Regions from separate parts of the Marinomonas sp. 15G6-16 genome, predicted to be linked through region 3. Evidence: predicted binding sites of a transcription regulator. Region 3 holds the regulator's gene; each other region holds the start of a gene.

Evidence for each region. The regulator PhoB, encoded in region 3, activates phosphate uptake and scavenging genes when phosphate is short. The targets are predictions, from matches to a motif close to TGTCATANNNNTGTCANA.
Region 1: the regulator PhoB is predicted to act here: its motif matches at 3,204-3,221, upstream of AC0L46_RS04865 (phosphatase PAP2 family protein).
Region 2: the regulator PhoB is predicted to act here: its motif matches at 3,618-3,635, upstream of AC0L46_RS04900 (PhoX family protein).

Annotation. Positions count from the first base shown of each region.
Region 1 is NZ_CM147916.1:1,007,802-1,013,218, reverse strand. Features, by position in the region: gene AC0L46_RS04885 (2-hydroxyacid dehydrogenase) at 44-979, shown strand; gene AC0L46_RS04880 (5-carboxymethyl-2-hydroxymuconate Delta-isomerase) at 1,061-1,411, shown strand; gene AC0L46_RS04875 (phospholipase A) at 1,470-2,453, shown strand; gene AC0L46_RS04870 (hypothetical protein) at 2,550-3,119, shown strand; gene AC0L46_RS04865 (phosphatase PAP2 family protein) at 3,289-3,747, shown strand; gene AC0L46_RS04860 (MJ1255/VC2487 family glycosyltransferase) at 3,800-4,891, shown strand; gene AC0L46_RS04855 (dienelactone hydrolase family protein) at 4,929-5,417, opposite strand, start outside.
Region 2 is NZ_CM147916.1:1,018,022-1,023,438, reverse strand. Features, by position in the region: gene AC0L46_RS04920 (ABC-F family ATPase) at 1-1,198, shown strand, start outside; gene AC0L46_RS04915 (type B 50S ribosomal protein L31) at 1,402-1,647, shown strand; gene ykgO (type B 50S ribosomal protein L36) at 1,660-1,800, shown strand; gene AC0L46_RS04905 (methyl-accepting chemotaxis protein) at 1,893-3,530, opposite strand; gene AC0L46_RS04900 (PhoX family protein) at 3,773-5,417, shown strand, end outside.
Region 3 is NZ_CM147916.1:1,781,885-1,787,301, forward strand. Features, by position in the region: gene AC0L46_RS08630 (peptide ABC transporter substrate-binding protein) at 1-52, opposite strand, end outside; gene cysZ (sulfate transporter CysZ) at 393-1,121, shown strand; gene AC0L46_RS08640 (response regulator) at 1,121-1,969, shown strand; gene phoR (phosphate regulon sensor histidine kinase PhoR) at 2,037-3,365, opposite strand; gene phoB (phosphate regulon transcriptional regulator PhoB) at 3,362-4,057, opposite strand; gene ubiA (4-hydroxybenzoate octaprenyltransferase) at 4,142-4,996, opposite strand; gene AC0L46_RS08660 (chorismate--pyruvate lyase family protein) at 4,993-5,417, opposite strand, start outside.

The DNA.
Region 1 (5,417 bases), 770 kb from region 3:
AGGCTCTCATTTTTTATCCGAATTTAACTATGGAGTACGTTTTATGATTCCCTTTCTTGGTCGTGTTGATGAGCGAGAGCAAGCCATGTGGATAGAAATGTTATCCGACAATATGCCAGATGAAACGATAGTTGCTTTTGCAGATTTAACGGATGCACAGAAACAAGACTGTGAAATCGCTATTGTTGCTAATCCTAACCCTCAAGATTTACTGGCGCTGCCTAATTTAAAATGGGTTCATAGTTTATGGGCGGGCATTGAGCGCATAATGAACGAGTTAGTTTCGCCTCCTTTTTCGATTGTCAGATTGTCAGACCCAGAATTATCACAGGCCATGTCTGAAGCTGTGTTAGCTTGGACTTTGTATCTTCACCGTGACATGCCAACGTACGCTCGCCAACAACGTGAGAAATCATGGATAGAGCAGCCTATGGTAAAAGCGCAAGACCGAAGAGTTGGGGTTTTGGGGTTAGGTGCTTTAGGCCGTGTTAGCGCACAAAGGCTGGCGCAGAATGGTTTTTCTGTTGCAGGGTGGAGTCGCAACCCAAAACAAATCGATGGTATAAACTGCTTTTATGGTGAAGATGGCTTGGCATCATTGCTGAATCAAAGTGATATACTCGTATGCCTTCTACCTTTAACGCCTGACACGACAGGTTTGTTAAATGAGCAGAGTTTGTCTCATTTACCAGAAGGCGCCAGCATCATTAATTTTGCGCGTGGTCCTATTATTGATGATCAGGCGTTATTAGCACAGCTGGAAAAAAGACACTTATCTCACGCAGTGTTAGATGTTTTTATGCAAGAGCCGTTGCCTGAGCCGCATCCATATTGGACAAATGCCAATGTGACGGTATTGCCTCACATCTCAGCTCCAACGCATCCTATGAGCGCGAGTAAAACGGTAGCTGAGAATGTGCGGCGTTACCGGTCGGACGGAACGATTCCGTTGTCTGTGAATCCGGAGTTAGGCTATTAGATATTGATGAGCAGAGTTGGTTTGGTATCGATAAGATTCTTAACTATTTGTATTTGATAAACTGAAAGAATGGAGAAAAGCATGCCACATTGTATTTTGGAATACAGCCAGAATTTAGAGCAAGAAGTGCCACCAGCGGAATTACTTGAGACTGTTAAAGAAGCCTGTGTCGCATCTAATTTATTTTCCGTAGAAGACATCAAATTACGGAGCAGTGCTTATAAAAGCTTTATTACTGGCGGACAAGAGGATGCTTTCATACACGTGATGATAAGGCTTTTGTCGGGTCGTACAAAAGAAGAGAAAAAGCAGTTGTCTACTTTGGTTCTGAATGCTTTAACACAATTTTCATTAAAAGATGTTAGTTTGTCTGTTGAATTGTGCGATATGGATCGTGATACCTACGCCAAAAAAGTTGTGTTGTCTCAATAACCTGAGGCTTGTCTAAATTCGTTAAAGTGGCTTATGTCACTCGATAAGGTTTTAAATAATGAAAGCCATAGTCTATTCGATGGTATTACTTCCTAGTTTGCTTTTGGCTCAAACCGAAATAAACACGCCGGATTATACTACAGCGGAATCGGCTGAAAACGCGGCTGTTGCTGAGGAAGAAGACACATCTTTTTCCCCAACAGAGCCTGCAGTGCCTGAATCTATTTCCAAGCGAGCGGAGAAAGCCAAAGGCTTATTTCAGCAGCGAGTGGATAAAGAAGTTGTAACAGTAGACAACCCATTCGTTTTAACACCTCATAAACCAAACTACTTCTTACCGATTGCTTATACTTCTAACCCTAATGACAGAGCTTTTTTAGGGGACGATGAGACAGAAAGCCTGCAAAGCGTGGAATTCAAATTTCAGTTGAGTGTGAAGTTCCCCGTTGTTTACGATGTGGTGGGGCGTAATTCCAGCCTATGGTTTGCCTATACTCAACAAGCTTTCTGGCAAGCTTATAACAGTGATATTTCAGCGCCTTTTCGAGATACGAATCATGAACCAGAAGTCTTTATTGTAGATAAGCCAAAGAATGGCTTTTTAGGCATTAAGCCTAGTTATATTGCTTACGGTTTTAATCATCAGTCGAATGGTCAATCCGGTGATCTTTCTCGATCGTGGAACCGGTTTTACGTGGATTTTTTGTTTGAGAAAGGCAACACCGCCTTTTCCTTTAAGCCTTGGTATCGTATTCCTGAAAGCTCAGACAATGACGATAACCCAAATATAGAAAGATATTATGGTTACGGTGAGCTGAGTGTCATCCATGTTATTGATGATTACAGTATTGATATTATGCTGAGAAATAACCTCAAAGCGTCCGATAACAAAGGGGCTTTGCAGGTTGGTTTTAACTTCCCTTTATGGGGGAAAACGCGAGGCTACATCCAGTACTTCAATGGTTATGGTCAGTCGCTGCTTGATTATAATCACCAAACACAATCTTTAGGGATTGGTATTATGTTGTCGAATTGGCTGTAATTTAATTGTCTTTGTATTCTTATTGAAAAGATTTTGTCATTGTATTGTCATTTTTTGCTTCTAAGGTGTTTATAAATCTAACCTAGGAGCTATAAAATGAAATTGAAGTTTTTACCAGTTACAACAAGTTTAGTGGCACTAACTCTTCTAACGGCTTGCGGTAATGAGTCTGTGAAAAGTGGTGACACTGCGTCTGTTGCTGAAGCGATGTCTTTAAATAATGAAGATTTATATGAAGTTCATCATGATGGTCGAATTCATATTTTTGATGACCGCGCAACATACGAAAGCTTCCTTGAAGTAGGTGAAACTTCTTTCCGTAAAGTTCATATCGGTGAAGGTCCAAAAGGTGAGACGCTTGTTTTCGGTTTAACAAACGAAGACAAGAAGAAAACATCAGGCATTGCTTCTATGGACATGTATCACGGCACATTAGAAGGTGCTACGCCTTTCTACGGTGAAATGCGCGTTGAAGGCCGTATTTTTGTTTTCTCTTCTTTGGCTGAAATGAACAATGCTCGTTTGGTTGGTGAAGTGCCATTACGTTATACAGAAATTGGCGCTGGTCCAAATGGTGAAACTGTTGTTTATGCGTTAAACAGCAGCAATAAGAGCGTGAAACCTGTTGCCATGATTGAGCAGTTCCACAAGATGAACGATCTTTAAAGAAGGTATTTACTTCAAACTTTGAGCTTGAAGTAACACCAAATAATGCCTCGCTTTATGCGGGGCATTTTTGTTTGTGTGGTATGTCATCAAGTTGTCATTTAAGTGCCATCTAACTGACATTTTACTCGTCTATGTTTGAGAATAAGATAAACAGCGAGGTGATAGCATGAACATACTTCAGAATATACATGCATTTGATGTACAGACTTTTTACTGGTTTATGGCTCGTAAACACAGAGCAAAATTAACCAGTATTGGGCGTGCTATTTCATTCACAGCCGATGGCCCTCTTTATGCCGCTGCCGCAATCATATTTTGGGTTGCGGGTTATGAAACTCTAGTCACTGTTTTAGCTTTTGGTTTCTTGCTTGAGCGTATTGTCTATTTTGTTTTAAAGCGTGGTTTTAAACGGAATCGTCCAGCAGATGCGCTTGATGACTTCCGTAGCTTTATTATTCCATCTGACCAGTTTTCTTTTCCATCTGGTCATACGTCAGGGGCTTTCTTTATGGCGTATTGCCTAAGTGAATGGTTCCCAAGCTTCAATATTATTTTGTATTTTTGGGCGGCGCACGTTGGCTTGTCGCGTATTTTTTGGGTGTGCATTTCCCAACAGACACAGTGATTGGTGCTTTATTAGGAAGTGCCTGTGCGGCCTTTATGATTGGAGTTCTGGTATGAAGATTTTATATGGCGTTCAAGGAACAGGAAATGGTCATATTACCAGAGCAAGAGCCATGGCTGCTGAAATGAATGCAGCTGGCGTAGAAGTAGACTTTATTTTCTCTGGTCGTCCGCCTGAAGATTATTTCGATATGTCGGTATTTGGCGATTATCGTACCTTTCAAGGTCTGAGCTTTGTTGCTCGCAATGGCAAGTTAGATTTATTGGCGACTTGTCGAAATGCGAATTTCTTTAAGCTCATTCGAGATATTCGCTCATTAGATCTTCGTGGTTATGATTTGGTTATTACGGACTACGAACCGATTGTTGCTTGGGCGGCAAAATCTCAAGGTATTCCTTGTATTGGGTTTGGGCATCAATACGCTTTTAAACATGACATTCCTCGTTATAAGAAGAACTTTATTGCGCAATGGATTATGTCTAATTTTGCGCCAGCTGCGATTCAGCTTGGCGCTCATTGGCATCACTTCGGTTACCCAATTTTACCGCCGTTAATTCATCATGAAGAAAGACAAAACACGCCAGACTCTATGGACGTGCTTGTGTATTTGCCTTTTGAAAACAGCGAAGAAGTCATGGATTGGTTGGAAGGTGTGCCGGATTATTCTTTCAGGTTGCATTGCAAAGACATTGAGCCAGGTGTGTATGGCAAGGTTGAAGTTTTTCCGTTTAGCCGGGAAGAGTTTCAGAAGAATCTGAGCGAATGTGAATCTGTCCTTTGTAATGCGGGTTTTGAACTGAATTCTGAAGCATTGCAGTTAGGCCGAAGAATATTGGCGAAACCGCTTAAAGGACAAATTGAGCAACATTCCAATGCCATTGCCTTGGAGCAATTAGGTGTGGCGAAAACAACAGAGACTTTAGATTCTGGGATTATTCAAGAGTGGCTGGAAACCGGTCGAGTCGTGCAGATATCTTACCCTAATGTGGCTCGTGCAGTGGTGTCTTGGTTGCAATCAAGCAATGATGTGAGTGTCTCTGATTTGTGTGAATCTTTATGGCAACAAACGCCAAATGTGCGTGGAATTGATTTTAAATACAATCAAAAACCGGCATCACTAAATACAAAAAGCGTTACAGCATAATTTCTTGCTGTAACGCTTTTTTACTTTTCTTCCTTTCTTAAGCGTTCAGGTTCTGTTTAAAGAACCCAATGGTTCGCTCCCAAGCAAGCTCTGCATTGTCTTCTTGATAACGACCAGTCGAGTCATTATGGAAACCGTGGTTCGCTTTCGGATAAACATAAGCAGTGTAATCAACTTTGTTGGCTTTTAGTGCTTTTTCATAGTCTGGCCAAGTCGCATTAACTCGATCATCTAATTCCGCAAAATGAATTTGCAGCGGAGCTTTGATTTGATCAATATTAGATTTTGCTGGCGTTCCATAATAAGGCGCACCGGCATTGATTGTGTCTGGCATATTTGCTGCTAGAGAGTTGGTTAAGTAACCACCAAAGCAGAAGCCAACCATGCCCACTTTACCCGTGCTGAACTCGTGGTTCTTAAGTAGCGTTGCGGCATCTTTGAAGTCGCCTTCAATTTTGCTTCCGTCGAGTGTTCTTTGCATTGCGCGACCTTCGTCATCATTTCCTGGGTAACCACCTAAAGGAAA
Region 2 (5,417 bases), 760 kb from region 3:
TGCCGAAAGTCGCGCTGGCGATATCTTGCTTGAAGCGGGCATCGAAGAAGAATATCACTTTGGTTTAATGAGCCAAGTAGCGCCGGGTTGGAAATTGCGTGTGTTATTGGCACAGGCTTTGTTTGCTAACCCTGATATATTATTGCTGGATGAGCCAACCAACAACTTGGACATTCACACAATCAACTGGCTAGCGGGTGTATTGAACCAACGTAAGTGCACCATGATCATTATTTCCCATGACCGTCACTTCTTAAACACAGTATGTACTCACATGGCGGACATCGATTTTGGCGAATTGAGAATTTACCCAGGTAACTATGAGTATTTCATGGAAGCTTCTTCGTTAATTCGTGAGCAATTACTCACAGAAAATGCGAAGAAAAGTGCTGAAATGGATGACTTACAGGCCTTTGTAAACCGCTTTTCTGCCAATGCATCAAAAGCCAAGCAAGCCAGCTCTCGTGCGAAGAAGCTAGAAAAAATTGAACTATCAGAAGTAAAACAATCGAGTCGAATGACGCCGTCGTTAAATTTCAAGCAAGATAAAAAGCTGCATCGCCAAGCCTTGATATTAGAAGATCTGGGGCATGGCTTTGAAGATGAAATGTTGTTTACGGGCGGCAGTATGATTCTTGATGCGGGGGCGCGATTAGCGATTATCGGCGAAAACGGTGCGGGTAAGACTACCTTCCTTCGTTGCTTGATGGATGAATTGAAAGCCAAACAAGGTGAGATCAAATGGGCGGAAAATGCGGTGATAGGTTATTGCCCACAGGACAGCACAGAAGATTTTGATTGTGACTTAACCTTGTTTGATTGGATGTCTAAATGGCGCACTGCGAAACATGATGACTTGAAAGTTCGTGCCATGTTAGGCCGTTTATTATTTACAGCAGATGACTTCAACAAGAAAGTGCGTGTCTGCTCTGGTGGTGAAAAAAACCGCTTATTATTCGGTAAGCTTATGATGATGGACTTGAACGTCCTGATTATGGATGAGCCAACTAACCATATGGACATGGAAGCCATCGAAGCCTTGAATAATGCGTTAATGGATTTTGATGGTACGTTGATATTTGTCAGCCATGACCGAGCCTTTGTCTCTTCTTTGGCGAACCGTGTGATTGAAATCAAAGATAACAAGGTTATTGATTTCCAAGGGACTTATGATGAGTATCTAACGCATATTGCTTAAGGCCTTCATCGAAACATTTTAATGATGCAAAAGATCACACCCAATGCCGCTTTTAGAAGCGGCATTTTTGTTGGTGCTTACAAGTATTTTGGCTTCTTGAGTGATTAATTTAGGTGAGCAGTAAGTATTTTTCAGCGGACAAAGGACAGTATTGCTCTGCAAATATAAAATGTTATATCATAACATTTTATAAGGAGTATCCAATGCGCAAAAATATACACCCAAATTACCGAACGGTTGCCTTCCATGACACTCAAATTGACACTTATTTCTTTATTGGGTCTACCGTTGAAACACAGCAAACGATTGTGCGAGATGGGACAGAATACCCTTACATGGCGATTGACGTCTCTAGCTCGTCTCACCCTTTCTATACAGGTGAACAGAGAACGCACGGCACAGAAGGCCGTATTGCACAGTTCAAACGTCGTTACCGCAAGAGCAAATAAAGGAAGATTGTCATGAAAATTCTCAGCTCTTTAAAAAGTGCTAAACATCGTCATAAAGATTGTAAGGTCGTAAAAAGAAGAGGGCGTCTGTTTGTTATTTGCAAATCAAACCCTCGTTTCAAAGCTTCTCAAGGCGTTAAAAGTAAACGCTAAGAGATGAGACAATCACTGGAAAAAAGCAGCCAGCTAATATATTAGCTGGCTGCTTTTTTATTGCGTTGATGTTGCTGTTTCAACTCACTTTCTTAGAGCTTAAACGTCGACATCACCTTGCGAGTTTCTTTTGATGTGTCAGCGAGAGCTTCACTTGTTTGATTATTTTTCTGAACTTGCATACTGGCTTGAGCGGAAAGCTCGGCCACTTTTGTATTCAAGTCATTCAGCCTTTGTACTGCATCACTTTGCATAGAAACACTTTGTATTACGGTGTTACTTGCTGTGTTTATGTCATTAACCGAATGTGCGATTTCTTGTAGATACTGTGAGGTGCGTGACATTTCTTCTGTGGTTTTTTGCGATTGCTGATGGCTTTCAGTAATACGAGATTCCGCTTCTTTCGCGCCATCTTGCAATTTGTTTATCATAGCTTGAATCTCGTCTGTTGATGCTTGAGTTCGGCTGGCTAAACCACGAACTTCATCTGCAACAACAGCAAATCCACGGCCTTGCTCACCTGCACGGGCAGCTTCAATTGCCGCATTCAAGGCCAACAAATTAGTTTGCTCAGAAATGGCGCTAATAACATCCAGTACGGAACCAATTGTTTGTGACTGCTCGGCAAGCTGGACAACAGTTTTAAGTCCTAACTCAAGTTCATTAGACAATTTATCTAATGATTCAACGGTTTGCTTGATTGACTCTTGACCTGTTTGGGTTTTACTAGCTGTATTTTGTGCTGATGTGATAGTGGATTGCGTTGTTTCAATTACTTCATCTTTAAAGCTATCAACTTCTTTAATCGTATCTGTCATCTGAGCAAACATGCCTTCACGTTCTTGAGTGATTGCTTTGGTTTTTGAAGCAACAGTTTTTAGCTCTTGGCTTTTATTTTCAACTTCTTGGTTGAGTGTGACAGCTTTTGTGAGTGTTCCAGAAAGTCGGTTTACAAAAGTATTATAGTGAGCTGCAATCTTGGTTAATTGGTCATTGCCGGCTTCAGGTAAACGAGCGGTTAAATCACCATCACCATGTGAAATGTTTTCCATGGCTAGGCGTATTTGGCCTATCGGAAGCAGAATTGAGCGCATAATTAAGAACGAGATAAATAAAGCGGCTAAAATAATCACGCTACTAATGATGCTGAGTTTGATGGCTTCTTTATTAAATTGAGCATCAACATCATCTAGGTAAATACCAGAGCCGATAATCCAGCCCCAAGCTTCAAAGCCTTGAACATAGGAAATTTTTTCAACCGGTTCTTCGCTACCAGGTTTTGGCCATAAATAGTCAACGAACCCTGCGTTTTGCGCTTTTACGACTTTGATAAATTCAGAAAAGATTTTTTTCCCATTTTTGTCTTCAAGACTTAATAAGTTCTTACCATTCAATGACGCGTTTGCACCATGCATTATCATGTTGCCTGCATTGTCATTTATCCAAAAATATTCGACTTCTGAATAGCGAGTATCTTTGATGGTTTCCATAGCAAAGCGTTGTGCCTGCTCTTTGCTCAGCTCGCCAGATTGCTGGAGTGTATGAAAATACTCAAACACGCCAGTGGCAGTTTCAACAACATGCTTTGTTTGTGAGTATTTCTCATTGAGAAGAGATTGTTTGTTGGTGGTTAAGCTTAAATAAATAACGAGTAATAAGCCTAAGGAGAAGAAAAAAACTAAGCTGACTAAGCGTAGATTGATCGAGAATTTACGTAGAGTGTTGATCATTTCAATATCCTCAAAAGCATTATTATTTTATATGCAACTAGTCTCAACATGTTGCCTTTTCCTCATATAACCATAATGCAATCTAGCTGTCATTTTAATGCCATTTTTTCACTGTAGTTTTATGTACAACTTCCTTTTGCAGGGGGAAGTCTTCTTTTAACAGTCAGTATTTACAGAGGCTAATGCGGAAAGCAGTGTTGCTGAGCGGCAGTCATCTATTAACAATATTATAGGGCAGTATTATGAAAACCGTGCAAAAACATGATTTAAGCTTTGATGAGTTAGATGAATTAGTACGACCAGCGCCAGAGGTTGTAGAGTTTGAAAAAGTATCGAATAAGATGGTTTCTCGCCGTGGTTTTTTGGGTGGCGGTGTCGCTGTTGGCGCGGGTGCTTTTGTTATGGGATCAACCACATTAGCCGCTGGTAAAGCGCTTGCTGCTGGGTCAGAAGAATCTCGCCTTGCTTTTAAGATGGTGAAAGCAAATGCGCTTGATACTGTGACTGTTCCAGAAGGTTATAAATGGGAAATATTAGCGTCTTGGGGAGAGCCTATGTTTTCCAGTACACCAGATTTTAATGGTGCTACTGGCGGTACTGGTGCATCTCAAGAAGCTGCGTTTGGAGATCATTGTGATGGTATGGCATTGTTTGCCCATCACGGTCGTCAAATTCTATGTGTAAATAATGAATACACGAATTTAAAAACACTTCACGCCAATCGTACGGATGGTGTGCCAACAACAGCAGACGATATTCGCAAAAGCAAAGCGGCCCATGGTGTCAGCATAGTTGAAATAGCCCATAAAAATAATCAATGGGGCATAGTAAAAGATTCGGAGTTTAACCGCCGTATTACTGCCGACACAGAAATGGACATTACAGGTCCAGCTCGTGGTCACAAATTGATGCGTACTTCATCTGATTCTAAAGGTGTTGTTGCAAAAGGCACTTGGAACAACTGTGGTAATGGTCAAACGCCTTGGGGAACTTACTTAACCTGTGAAGAAAACTTCAACGGCTACTTCTCTTCAAGTGACGAAAACTTCTCATTAACTCCAGAAATGAAGCGTTATGGCATCAGCCATAAAGATTGGGGTTACAAGTGGGCGATGTCTGACTCTCGTTTTGATGTATCAAAAGAACCTAACGAGCCGAACCGTGCAGGTTACATTGTTGAGATTGATCCATTAGACCCTAAAGCTCGCCCTAAAAAACGTACTGCGCTTGGTCGTTTCAAACATGAAAATGCAGAGTTAACTATTGCTTCTAATGGTCATGTTGTCGTGTATTTAGGCGATGATGAGCGTGGCGAGTTTTTATATCGCTTCGTTTCTAAGCATAAATATTTAGCAGGCGGAAACAACCGTGATCTATTAGAAGAAGGCACCTTGTATGTTGCCAAATTCCACGACAATAATCGTGGTGAGTGGTTGGCGTTAACGCCAAAAACAACAGGTATGACCGAAGCGGAAATTTCAATTCATACTCGTATCGCAGCCTCTAAAGTTGGCGCAACGACAATGGATCGCCCAGAATGGGTAGCATCGAATCCAAATAAAGTGGAAGTATTCTGTGCGCTAACCAATAACAAAAACCGTGGAGTTAAACCAAATGCGGGTGGTGATGCAACGCCAGCTGGTGGGCCAAACCCTCGTGTTGAAAATAACTTTGGTCAAATCGTTCGTTGGACGCCTATGAATGAAGACCACACAAGCAGTGACTTTAAATGGAATTTGTTTGTGTTAGCGGGCAACCCTGCTGTGTATGATGATGCAAATGCAGGCTCTCAAAATGTGAATCAAGATAACATGTTCAACTCGCCAGACGGCTTGAAGTTTGACTCTAAAGGCTTGTTGTGGATCCAAACAGATGGCAACTACTCCA
Region 3 (5,417 bases):
TTGTGAATAATGTGGTGGCCATGATGGCACTGGCAAGTAATGTTTTTTTCATTTTGTGTGTGTTCCCTATTTGAAGTGTTTTTTATGATTTAGGTGTTCTATGTGTATTCACCTGACGTTTTCATAGTTAACCAATTACCTAAAGGTCACAATCGAAATTCCGTATCAGGTTATGCGTCTAATAAAGGTCACTTTTGTTTGCCGTGATTATGTGACGAGGAGAATATGGTTTGAATACATGCCAAAATAAGTCATTTACCTTATTGAGTGATGCTTTGTGGAGGCCAGAAAGTCTCCGTGATATTCTGTGTTTTTTACTTTACTAAAAGGCAATTTGTACTTTGATTACCCAGCCCTTTAAAGCCGTAGGCGCTTTTTTAAAAGCCATTCCTTTGCTTCTCTCGAGAGATTTGAGGTTATTCATTTTGATTCCATTGTTGGCCAATTTTGCCTTAATGGGGTTGATTTACATGCTTGCGTTTAGCTACTTTCAAAGCTTGTTGGATTCGGCTATGAATTATGTGCCAGATTGGTTTTCTTTTCTGAATTGGTTGTTCTATTTGATCTTTGGTGCCGTCATCAGTGTTCTGCTTTTTTACAGTTTTTCTGTTGGCATTAATATTCTGGCCTCGCCATTTATGGCTTTTTTAGCAGAAAAAGTAGAGGAAAAAGAAACCGGTAAGACTTTTGACGAGGAGTTAACGCCAAGTGTGGTAATGAAAATCATAGGGCGTAGCTTACAAAGGGAATGTCAGAAAATTCTGTATTTCCTGCCGCGTTTTTTATTATTGCTGCTATTGTCCTTTATACCCATTGTGAATGTTATTGCGCCTGTGTTGTTGCTTTTGTTTTCTGCTTGGATGCTCGCTTTGCAGTTTATGGATTACGCCTTTGATAACAACAAGGTGAAATTTGGCGACATGAGACAAGCTCTTCGCTCCAAGCCTTTGTTGTGCTGGACTTTTGGCGGTGTTGTCATGGTTGGTTTAGCAATTCCTTTGTTGAATTTGTTTATGATGCCCATTGCGGTTGTTGCGGCAACCTTGTTGTGGGTTTCCACTTTTAGAAATGAGCATGGCGACTTTTCTGCCTTGCTAGATAAAACGAATGGAATATTGTGATGGCACTGAAAATACTAGTAGTTGATGACGCATCTTTTACGCGAGACTTGATCCGTAGAACTTTGCGCAAACAATTTCCAGCGGTTGAAATTGAAGACGCGATTAATGGCCGAAAAGCACAGCAATTATTAACCAAGATGCAATTCAATATGGTGCTGTGTGATTGGGAAATGCCTGAGATGACGGGCGTTGAGTTGCTAAGGTGGTGTCGCGAACAGCCACAATATCAAAAAGCTGATGTGCCGTTTGTCATGATTACCAGTCGTGGTGATAAAAGTCATGTTGTTGAAGCGGTACAAGCGGGCGTAACGGACTATCTTGGTAAGCCGTTTTCAGGTGAGCAATTAATCAACAAAGTAATATCTGCTGCGAAGAAGCATAAGTTGGAAGGTCGCTTAGTGTCACAACAGCCTCGCCAAGCGAGTTCTGGAAACCAAGGCGTGGCTTCCGCTTCGATTGATGTCTTAATGGGGGCAGGGAAGTCTACCCAACCTATTCAGGCTACGAAATTTACTCACCCTGACGACCCAGTTGTGACCGTGAAAGATGTGAAGCTGCCGACGATTGTTCGATTCGAGGAAAAGCAATTTCGTTGCATGGTCATTCAATTTAGCAAGCAAGAAGCCACTATGTTGATTAAAAGTGACGATGTGGTGCCTCAGGTATTAGGGCAAGCCGTGTTGGATTTGGAGCATAAAGGCGCAGTGAACCGTTTAAACTATTATGTGCAATCAGTGTCTACGACAGAGAAGAAGCATGATTCAACCTTCTTAACCGTGACCTTGAGCTTAATCGACCAAGACAAGGAAAAAGAAGACTTTATCGCACAACTGTTTAACAGCTTATAAACGGGCGTGAAGGTGTTTAGGTAATAAATAGGGAAGCAAATGGCTTCCCTATTTTTTTGTAGGCAGCTTAGCTTTCATTGCCTTTGAAAATGAGAGTCGAGACAGACTCATGTTGTGTTCGGTTGGCTGGGAAATAGCAGGAAAAAGTACTGCCATGACCTGGTTGGCTGCGGATTTGAAGCTTAGCATCGTGATGTAGCAACACATGCTTCACTATGGCTAACCCAAGGCCTGTTCCTCCAGTTTTTGAACCTCTTCCTTTGTCTACCCTAAAGAAGCGTTCAGTGAGCCTAGGAATGTGTCTAGGGTCTATTCCTAAACCAGCATCTTTTACAGAGAATACACCATTGAGATGGCTAGATTCCCATTTAATTTCCACTTCGCCGCCATCCGGTGAGTACTTGATGGCGTTTACGATTAGGTTAGAAAAAGCGCTATACAGCTCTTTGTAAGAACCGTAGACATAAGCTTCAGCAGGAATTTTGACTGAGATGATGTGCTGCTCAGTCACAATGGATTCCGCGGCACTTTGAATCGAATGCACAATGTCTAAGACTTTGTGCCACTGATTCTCTTCACGTTTTTCATCGCTTTCTAAGCGAGATAAAAGAAGCAAGTCTTCAATAAGGTGCTCCATGCGCTCAGACTGCTCAGACATGTTCACTATGCCTTTTTGCATGCTTTTCGGCAGACTGTCTTTAAACATGTCGAGGGTTTCTAAATAACCTTTAATTACAGTCAAAGGTGTCTTGAGCTCGTGAGAGGCGTTGGCGACAAAGTCTTTTCGCATTTGTTCAAGAAGATGTAAGCGAGTGACATCACGGACAAAAATAAGGTGATCGTTTTTATCGTACAGTGTTGTTTGTATTTCCAGATAAACGCCTTCTTTTGCAGGGGATTTAATAACCAGTGGTTCCCCAAAACGTTTTTGTGAGAAATAGCGGAAAAACTCCGGACTGCGAACGATGTTGGTGATTATCTGACCTCGGTCTACAGGGCGCATAAGACCAAAGAAGTGAGCTGCAGAATTGTTCCACCACTCTAAATTACCTTGGTTGTCCGCCATAATCACGCCTTCTTTTAAGGCGGTCGTCGAGCTTTCGATTCGCGTTAATGCTTGGCGCATTCGACGTTTTGATTTACGTTGCTTTTTCTGCAAACGGTAAACGGCATCAAAAACGTCTCCCCAAATGCCACTGGCTTCCGGAGGTGACGCCTTACTGGAATAGCGTAACCAGCTATGGAATTGATAAAGCTGGTACAGCTGCCAATACAAAGACCCTAAAACATACAGCAATAATACCCCTAATAACTGACCAATGATCAGGCCAATGACAATGCAAGCTGCAAGACCTGACAGCCAACTTAGTATGGTATTTCGCCAAATGTTTTTCATGCGGACCTTTTTGCTGAGAATCGGTAGCCTGTTCCTCGAACGGTTTGTATCAAGGAGTCGTGAGAGCTGCCAATGGCTTTGCGTAAACGACGAATATGAACATCAACGGTGCGTTCTTCTACATAGACATTACCACCCCAAACCTGATCTAGAAGTTGTGCTCTAGAGTAGGCGCGTTCTTGGTGTGTCATTAAGAATTTTAGCAATCTGTATTCCGTTGGCCCCATATCCAAAGGGCGAGCCCCTATTGTGACTCGTTGACTGATAGGGTCTAGCATTAGCCCTTCAATTTCAATCGGTTCATCAATGCCTTGAGGTGTTGCTCGGCGTAATACGGCTTTTAATCTCGCGACCAATTCACGAGGAGAGAAAGGTTTAGTGATGTAGTCATCCGCACCAACCTCTAAGCCTTGTATTTTGTTGTCTTCTTCACTTTTCGCCGTCAACATGATGACTGGAATTTCAGCCGTTGTGTTGTCTTTCTTCAAGCGACGAGTGAGTTCAATCCCACTGCCGCCAGGCATCATCCAATCAACAAGAATTAAATCTGGTCGATGGTCGACGATAATTTCGTGGGCTTGCTGAATATTTTCGGCTTCTAAATATTCATAGCCTGCCATTTCTAGAGCAATCGCGATCATTTCGCGTATTGAAGACTCGTCATCAATAATTAATACTTTTTTACCGGTCACAGGATCTACCCTCATCTCAGGAACGGTTTTATTAAAGCCGCCAAATGTGACAGTTTGGTTAAAATGTCACAACTTTGCCATATATTACAGAAAATAGCTTAAATTTAGACCAACGAAGAGACAAAAGCCAATGCGGTTATTGTCTAGAAATGATCGGAAGCAGGCGGCTTTATCACGGCTCCGAGCCTGCTTAAATTGCAAATAAAATAACCCTGCACAACACACAAGGGCAATAAAATACGGCCAACCTAATCCAGCCAGTAACCCGACCCAAGTTAAGAGAGACAAAGTCAGACCTTGCAGACAAAGAATGATAAGCAAGTCGTGCTCCCCAAATAAGATGGCTGTCGATTTGATGCCGACTTTGAGGTCATCTTCGCGGTCTGTCATCGCATAATAGGTATCGTATGCGATCGTCCAGAAGCAGTTGGCAACGAACAGCATCCAAAGTATAGGGTCGCTTAAGTCTCCGCCTTGAGCACTGTGCGCCATAGGTATTGCCCAAGAAAAAGCCAAACCTAGGAACAGCTGAGGTAAGTGAGTATATCGCTTCATAAAAGGATAAAGTGCAGCAAGGCCTAATCCGACAAATGACAATAAAATGGTTCGAACGTCAGTGAAAAGAACTAAAATAAAGCTTACTGTGCAAAGTACTGCGAAAAGCGCGAGAGCTTCTTTTGCAGATACGCGACCCGAAGGCAATGGTCGATTCTTGGTACGCTCAACGCTGCCATCTACTTTTCTATCGGCATAATCATTAATTACGCAGCCAGCAGAGCGCATACTAAATACGCCTAAAATGAATATAACAACGAGGTGCCAATCAGGCATACCATCAGAGGCGAGCCATAGCGCCCATAATGTTGGCCACATCAATAACAAAGACCCGATAGGGCGATCGAATCGCGTTAGCTCTAGGTAAACTTTCAATTTATTCATATAAAACCAAATGGTGATTTTAGTTGGTTGATATCATCAAAGAAGGCTTCGTTGACCAAGATTCCCGCACCGTATTGTTGGAAAACAGAACGTCTCGCCCATACGGTATTGGATTGATCTGGAAACATTTGTTTAGGCAGTTGTGTGACTTCGACACCGCTTCTAAAAAGCGCTCTGTGCTTAAATAAATATCCACCTAGCGGTTTGTTTTTAAGGTGCTTTACTTGTCGCCAATGACCTTTTAAGGACTTGGCTGGAATAATTGAACGCGCATAAATAACACTGACACCATCAACCTTTAATAAGACAGTGCGAATTCGAGCTGCTTCACGAGGGCGCAAGCCAAGCCGACGCCTTTCTCGTGCTGTTGGCGTTCCCCAAGTGTCTTCAAGTACTTCAACCGTTAGTGCTCCCAGCGTTT